2 regions of the Allorhizobium sp. DMC15 genome follow, and region 2 is predicted to be linked to the other one. Evidence: predicted binding sites of a transcription regulator. Region 2 holds the regulator's gene; the other holds the start of a gene.

Region 1 (3,700 bases), 530 kb from region 2:
GCCACCTCCACTCGCATACGAAAAAGGGCGACCCGAGGGCCGCCCTTCTCAAAGACTGAACCGGATGGCTCAGATGTCGGACCCGAAGGTCTTACATCATGTCCATTCCACCCGTTCAGCGCGCTTGACGCGCTGAACCACTTAAAGTGACGGGCGGCTTTGATGGACCTGATGGTAAGACCCGAGGTCTTACATCATGTCCATGCCGCCCATGCCGCCCATGCCGCCCGGCATGCCGCCAGCAGCTTCCTTCTTCGGGAGCTCGGCGATCATGGCTTCGGTGGTGATGAGCAGCGAAGCAACCGAAGCTGCGTTCTGCAGGGCGGTGCGAACGACCTTGACCGGATCGACGATACCCATGGCGATCATGTCGCCGAATTCGCCGGTCTGGGCGTTGTAGCCGTAGTTTTCTTCGTTCTTGTCGAGGATCTTGCCGACGATGATCGAAGCTTCGTCACCAGCGTTGGTGGCGATCTGGCGAACCAGAGCCTGGAGAGCGCGGCGAACGATGTTGATGCCGGCTTCCTGGTCGTCGTTGACGCCCTTCACGGTGATCTTCGTGGAAGAACGCAGCAGAGCGGTACCACCGCCCGGTACGATGCCTTCCTGAACGGCCGCGCGGGTCGCGTTCAGAGCGTCGTCGATGCGGTCCTTGCGCTCCTTGACTTCGATTTCGGTCGAGCCGCCGACGCGGATGACGGCAACGCCACCGGCGAGCTTGGCCAGACGCTCCTGGAGCTTCTCGCGGTCGTAGTCGGAGGTGGTTTCTTCGATCTGGGCCTTGATCTGGGCAACGCGGCCTTCGATGTCGGACTTTGCACCGGCGCCATCAACGATGGTGGTGTTTTCCTTGGTGATCGAGACCTTCTTGGCGCGGCCGAGCATGTCGAGGGTAACCGACTCGAGCTTGATGCCGAGGTCTTCCGAGATGACAGTGCCGCCCGAGAGGATGGCGATGTCTTCCAGCATGGCCTTGCGGCGATCGCCGAAGCCCGGAGCCTTGACGGCAGCGATCTTCAGGCCGCCACGCAGCTTGTTGACGACGAGCGTAGCAAGGGCTTCGCCTTCGACGTCTTCAGCGATGATGACGAGCGGCTTGCCGGTCTGAACGACGGCTTCGAGAACCGGCAGCATGGCCTGGAGGTTCGAGAGCTTCTTCTCGTGCAGCAGGATGAACGCGTCTTCGAGGTCAGCGACCATCTTTTCCGGGTTCGTCACGAAGTAGGGCGACAGGTAGCCGCGGTCGAACTGCATGCCTTCAACGACTTCGAGTTCGGTTTCAGCGGTCTTGGCTTCTTCGACGGTGATGACACCTTCGTTGCCAACCTTCTGCATGGCTTCAGCGATGTCGTTACCGACCTGCGTGTCGCCGTTTGCCGAGATCGTGCCGACCTGGGCAACTTCAGCCGAGGTGGAGATCTTCTTCGCCTTGGCCTGGAGATCCTTGACGACTTCCGAAACGGCGAGGTCGATACCGCGCTTCAGGTCCATCGGGTTCATGCCGGCAGCAACGGCCTTGGCGCCTTCGCGAACGATGGCCTGGGCAAGAACGGTTGCGGTGGTGGTGCCGTCACCGGCGATGTCGTTGGTCTTCGAAGCGACTTCGCGGACCATCTGGGCGCCCATGTTTTCGAACTTGTCTTCCAGTTCGATTTCCTTGGCGACCGATACACCGTCCTTGGTGATGCGCGGAGCGCCGAAGGACTTGTCGATGATGACGTTACGACCCTTCGGGCCGAGGGTAACCTTCACGGCGTCAGCGAGGATGTCGACGCCATGCAGCATCTTTTCGCGCGCGGTGCGGCCAAACTTGATTTCTTTAGCAGCCATGTTCAAAACTCCCGGGCGTCTAGCCCATTGGTGAATTGGTTAAAAAGGAAGTCGGGTATCCGGCTGAAATCAGCCGATGATGCCCATGATGTCGGCTTCCTTCATGATCAGCAGGTCAACGCCGTCGAGCTTGACCTCGGTGCCAGACCACTTGCCGAACAGGACGCGGTCGCCGACCTTCACGTCGAGGGCAACCTGCTTGCCGCTTTCGTCGCGGGCGCCCGGGCCAACAGCGATGACTTCGCCTTCAGCCGGCTTTTCCTTGGCGGTGTCGGGAATGATGATGCCGCCCTTGGTCTTTTCTTCGGACTCGACGCGCTTGACGACAACGCGATCGTGCAGAGGACGGAAATTGGTGCTTGCCATTGTCTAATCCCTCGATCAAATGACATTCGCGATCCCGGATGGGACCACATCGGAATTTGTTAGCACTCTCCCTCGGGGAGTGCCAGCGAGGCTGAGATAAGAACAGCCCTCCGATGAGTCAAGCGCGCGCGTGAAAAAAGGACGTGTGGGAAAAAGGAGTGTGCATGCCGGCGAAGTCCACCGACATTCACGACACCCAGGTTCCGATCGATCGCCCTGCATCTCCGACATTTTCAGAACTCGTATCCGCCTTTGCCCGGATCGGCGTCCTCTCCTTTGGCGGCCCGGCCGCGCAGATCGCTTTGATGCACAAGATCTGCGTCGACGAAAAGCGCTGGATCGATGAGGCCCGTTATCTCCATGCCCTGAATTACTGCATGCTGCTGCCAGGACCGGAAGCGCAGCAGCTGGCCACCTATATCGGCTGGCTGCTGCATGGCGTGCGCGGCGGGATAGTCGCAGGCCTTCTCTTCGTGCTGCCCGGCCTTGCGGTTATCCTCGGACTTTCGACACTCTATGCGCTGTACCAGGACACGAGCCTTGTCGCCGGCCTGTTCTTCGGCCTGAAGGCGGCCGTTCTGGCGATCGTCGTCGAAGCCGTGATCCGCATCGGCAAGCGGGCGCTGAAAAGCGGTTTCCACCGCTGGCTGGCTGCCGCCGCCTTTCTCGCTCTTTTCCTCCTCTCGGTGCCGTTCCCGCTCGTCGTGCTTGCCGCAGCCCTGATCGGCCTTTTCCATGCGCGCGGCGCGCCGTCTGCGGCGGCGGAGATCTCGCACGAGCTTCGTGCCCGTCCGCCCCTGCTGAGCCAGATCGCAACGCTTCTGTTCTGGATTGCCGTCTGGCTCGCGCCCTTGCCGCTTCTCTGGCTTCTGCTGCCCGAAACCGCACTTCCTGAAGTCCAGAGCTTCTTCTCCAGGATGGCTCTGGTCACCTTTGGCGGCGCCTATGCCGTGCTCGCCTATGTCGCCCAGGTCGCGGTCGATCACTATGCCTGGCTGAAACCCGGCGAAATGCTCGATGGCCTGGCGCTCGCCGAGACGACGCCCGGACCGCTGGTCCTCGTCCTCTCCTATGTCGGCTTCCTCGCCGGCTTCCGGCAGAGCGGGGCGCTCGATCCGCTGCTCGGCGGCCTCCTCGGTGGCGTCATCGCCGCCTGGGCCACCTTCATCCCGAGCTTCATCTGGATCTTCGCAGGCGCCCCCTATATCGAGCGGCTGCGCGGCAACCGCCTCCTCGGCGCGGCACTCTCCGCCATCACCGCCGCCGTGGTCGGCGTCATCCTGAACCTTGCGGTGTGGTTCTCCCTGCATGTGATCTTCACACAGGTCGAACCGGTCGCACTCGCACCCCTCGGTCCGCTCACGCTGTCGGTGCCGCAGCCCGTCTGGACGAGCCTGGACTGGCAGGCTTTGGTCATCGCGGTGGTGTCTGCCGTGCTGATCTTCCGCTTCCACCTCGGCATCGGCAAGACGCTTCTCGCCGCAGGGGCGTTGGGCCTCGCTGC
Region 2 (3,700 bases):
TCCACGCCGTTGAAGATCAGCAGGATGCCCGATCCGCAGCGGTAGAAGATGTGTCGATTGCCGTTTCTCCGGATCGTCTGGAGCCCCAGCACCTCCCCATAGAAGGTTTCCGCCTTGTCCAGATCGTCCACGTAGAGTGCCGTTTCGAGAACCCCTTCGATCATGCGGCAGTCCTCAGCCGATCGCCTGCTTCTGCAGGGCAACCAGTTCGTCGATGCCGTTGCGGGCCAGACCCAGCAGCGTCAGGAATTCGTCCTGGCTGAACGGCTTGCCTTCGGCAGTCCCCTGGATCTCGACGATGCCGCCGGAGCCGGTCATGACGAAATTCGCATCGGTCTCTGCGGCCGAGTCTTCCAGATAATCGAGGTCGATCACCGGCTGGTCGGCGAAGATCCCGCAGGAAATGGCGGCGATATGGTCCTTGAGGACCTTCTCCACCTTCACCATGTTGCGCGCTTCCATCCATTTCAGGCAGTCGTGCAGCGCAATCCAGGCGCCGGTGATCGACGCTGTGCGCGTGCCGCCATCCGCCTGGATAACGTCGCAGTCGATCGAGATCTGGCGTTCACCCAGCGCTTCCAGATCGACGACGGCCCGCAGCGAGCGGCCGATCAGCCGCTGGATTTCCTGCGTGCGGCCGCTCTGCTTGCCGGAAGAGGCTTCGCGACGCATGCGCTCACCCGTGGCGCGCGGCAGCATGCCATATTCCGCCGTCACCCAGCCCTTGCCGGAATTGCGCAGCCATGGCGGCGTCTTGTCTTCCAGGCTCGCGGTGCACAGCACATGCGTATCGCCGAACTTCACCAGGCAGGACCCCTCGGCATGCTTGGAGAAATTGCGCTCGAACGAGACTTTGCGCATTTGATCTGTTTTTCTGCCGGATGGCCGCATTGAAATCTCCTGGGTTGTCACTGCCTTCTAAGGAGGGTGGCTGTCCTTTGCAAAGAAAAAACCGAATGAACGCCCGGCAACTCGGGACTTCGGGCGAATTTGCCCTTTGTCATCGTCATGCGAATGACTATATTCTGCCCATGGAAACAATGAGATCATGCCTGCGCTGACAATGGCCGCACCCAAGACGACCATCGCAGATGTTGCCGCATCGCTGGACGACCGCTCCAGGGAGGTCTTTCGACGGATCGTCGAGACCTATCTCGACTCCGGCGATCCGCTCGGCTCGCGCAATCTCTCCCGCCTTCTGCCGATGTCTCTGTCGCCCGCTTCGGTGCGCAACGTGATGAGCGATCTCGAGCATCTGGGCCTGATCTACGCCCCCCATGTCAGCGCGGGCCGCCTTCCAACGCAAGCTGGCCTGCGCTTCTTCGTCGACGCCTTTATGCAGGTGGGGGATCTCTCGGAAACCGAGCGCGACTCGATCGAGCGCCAGATCCGCCCGTCGAGCCCCGACCAGCCGGTGGAAACCATGCTGACCGAGGCGAGCCGCATGCTGTCTGGCTTGTCGCGTGGCGCCGGTCTGGTCATCTCAGCAAAGAATGATCCCGTCCTCAAGCATGTGGAATTCATAAGGCTGGAGCCGACCAAGGCGCTCGCCGTGCTCGTCGGCGAACACAACCAGGTGGAAAACCGCATCATCGACCTGCCCTCGGGCATCACGGCGTCCCAACTCACCGAAGCCGCCAACTTCCTCAATGCAAACTTGGCGGGCCAGACCTTGCGCGAATTGCGCAGTCAGATCGACAGCATGAAGGCGGAGGTCGCCTCCGAACTCGATACTCTGTCCCAGGACCTCGTCAAGCGCGGCCTGGCAGTCTGGTCGGGCGAGGGGGCCGACAAGAACCCGACGCGTCTCATCGTGCGCGGTCGCGCCAATCTGCTGGAAGGTCTGGTCGACCTCGAAGACATCGAACGCCTTCGCCTGCTCTTCGACGACCTGGAACGCAAGGAAAGTCTTGTCGAGATCCTCGACCTCGCCGAAAGCGGCCCGGGTGTCCGCATCTTCATCGGTTCGGAAAACAAGCTCTTCTCGCTTTCCGGCTCTTCGCTGATCGTGGCACCCTATCGCGATGGTGAAGACCGCATCGTCGGCGCCGTCGGTGTGATCGGGCCCACGCGGCTCAATTATTCCCGCATCGTGCCGATGGTCGATTACACCGCCCAACTCATGGCGCGCCTGTCGCGCTCCGGGCGTTAGGCCGAATTGGCCAGCGACCCTTGATTTTTTCACCCCAAACCCTGATATCGGGCACGAAATCGAACCTCGTGTTCAAATTGCAGACATTCGGAGAACGTCATGACCGAAGAAACCAACAAGAACGGACCTGACGCGGACGCCGCTGAGGCTTACGCTACCGAAGCTCAGGAAGACCAGACAAACGCCGAAGCGACGACCGAAGCCGAAGGCGCCGCGACCGAAGCCCTTGATGCGCTGAAGGCGGAAAATGCCGACCTGCGCGACCGCTTCCTGCGTCTGGCGGCCGACATGGACAACCTGCGCCGCCGGACCGAACGCGAGATCAAGGACGCGAAGTCCTATGCCGTGACGGGTTTTGCCCGCGACATGCTGTCGGTCTCCGACAACCTGCGCCGCGCCATCGAGAGCCTGCCGGAAGACGCCCGCGCGGGTGCAGATGCCGCCGTCACCGCCCTGATCGAAGGCGTCGAGATGACCGAGCGCGGCATGTTGGCCACCATGGAGCGCCATGGGATCCGCAAGATCGAGCCGGTCGGTCAGAAGTTCGACCCGAACTTCCACCAGGCCATGTTCGAAGTTCCCAATCCCGATGTCGCCAACAACACCGTCGTTCAGGTCGTCCAGGCCGGTTACGCGATCGGCGAACGCGTTCTGCGTCCCGCTATGGTCGGTGTCGCCAAGGGTGGCCCGAAGGCCGAAGCCGCAGCAGAGGATGCCGCCAAGGCCTGAGCGACGCTCTCATCTGATACGAAAAAAGCGCCTCGAAGGGCGCTTTTTTTATGTCCGCCGTCGGCCTCCCGCAGCTTATGCCGCGTTGGAAGCCTGCTCTTCGTTGAGGAAGGTATAGATCGCCGAGGCGGAGTCGGTCGCGCGCAGCTTGGAAACGAGATCCTGGTCGCGCAGTACGCGCGCAATGCGTGACAGCGCCTTCAGATGATCGGCGCCAGCGCCTTCGGGGGCCAGCAGCAGGAAGACGAGGTCGACCGGCTGGTCGTCCAGGGCTTCGAAGTCGACAGGGGTTTCCAGGCGCGCGAAGACGCCGGTGATCTGCGTGACCTTGTTCAGCTTGCCATGCGGAATGGCGATGCCATTGCCGACGCCCGTGGAGCCCAGCCGTTCGCGCTGCAGGATGACGTCGAAGATCTCGCGCTCGGGGATATTTGTGAGCTTGGAAGCCTTGGCCGCAAGTTCCTGAAGCAGCTGCTTCTTCGAATTCACCCTGAGTGTCGGTACGACAGCATCCTGATGCAGCAAATCTGCCAAGGCCATATCAATTTCCTTCATGCGTCTGAGCCGGTGGCGGGCGAATGCCTATGGCATTCGCCCGCGCCAGTCTCATCAGCCTTTGATGTTGGCGGAATCGATCCACCCGATATTACCGTCATTACGACGATAAACGATATTCAATTGTTCTTTTCCCGGGCTTCTGAACAGAAGAACGGGTTCGTCGGTCATGTCGAGGGCCATGACGGCCGAAGCGACGGTCATCGTCCGAAGCTTCTTCGTGCTTTCGGCTACGATCGTCGGTGCATAGTCTTCCGGCAGTTC

Evidence for each region. The regulator HrcA, encoded in region 2, represses chaperone genes, less so after heat shock. The targets are predictions, from matches to a motif close to GTTAGCACTCNCNNNNNGNGAGTGCTAAC.
Region 1: the regulator HrcA is predicted to act here: its motif matches at 2,255-2,283, upstream of groES (co-chaperone GroES).

Annotation. Positions count from the first base shown of each region.
Region 1 covers NZ_JBQUZB010000001.1:837,465-841,164, forward strand. Annotated here, with positions in the region: gene groL (chaperonin GroEL) at 190-1,830, opposite strand; gene groES (co-chaperone GroES) at 1,900-2,196, opposite strand; gene chrA (chromate efflux transporter) at 2,361-3,700, shown strand, end outside.
Region 2 covers NZ_JBQUZB010000001.1:303,090-306,789, forward strand. Annotated here, with positions in the region: gene ACT53S_RS01520 (VOC family protein) at 1-164, opposite strand, end outside; gene rph (ribonuclease PH) at 175-891, opposite strand; gene hrcA (heat-inducible transcriptional repressor HrcA) at 1,064-2,152, shown strand; gene grpE (nucleotide exchange factor GrpE) at 2,252-2,881, shown strand; gene ptsN (PTS IIA-like nitrogen regulatory protein PtsN) at 2,957-3,421, opposite strand; gene hpf (ribosome hibernation-promoting factor, HPF/YfiA family) at 3,491-3,700, opposite strand, start outside.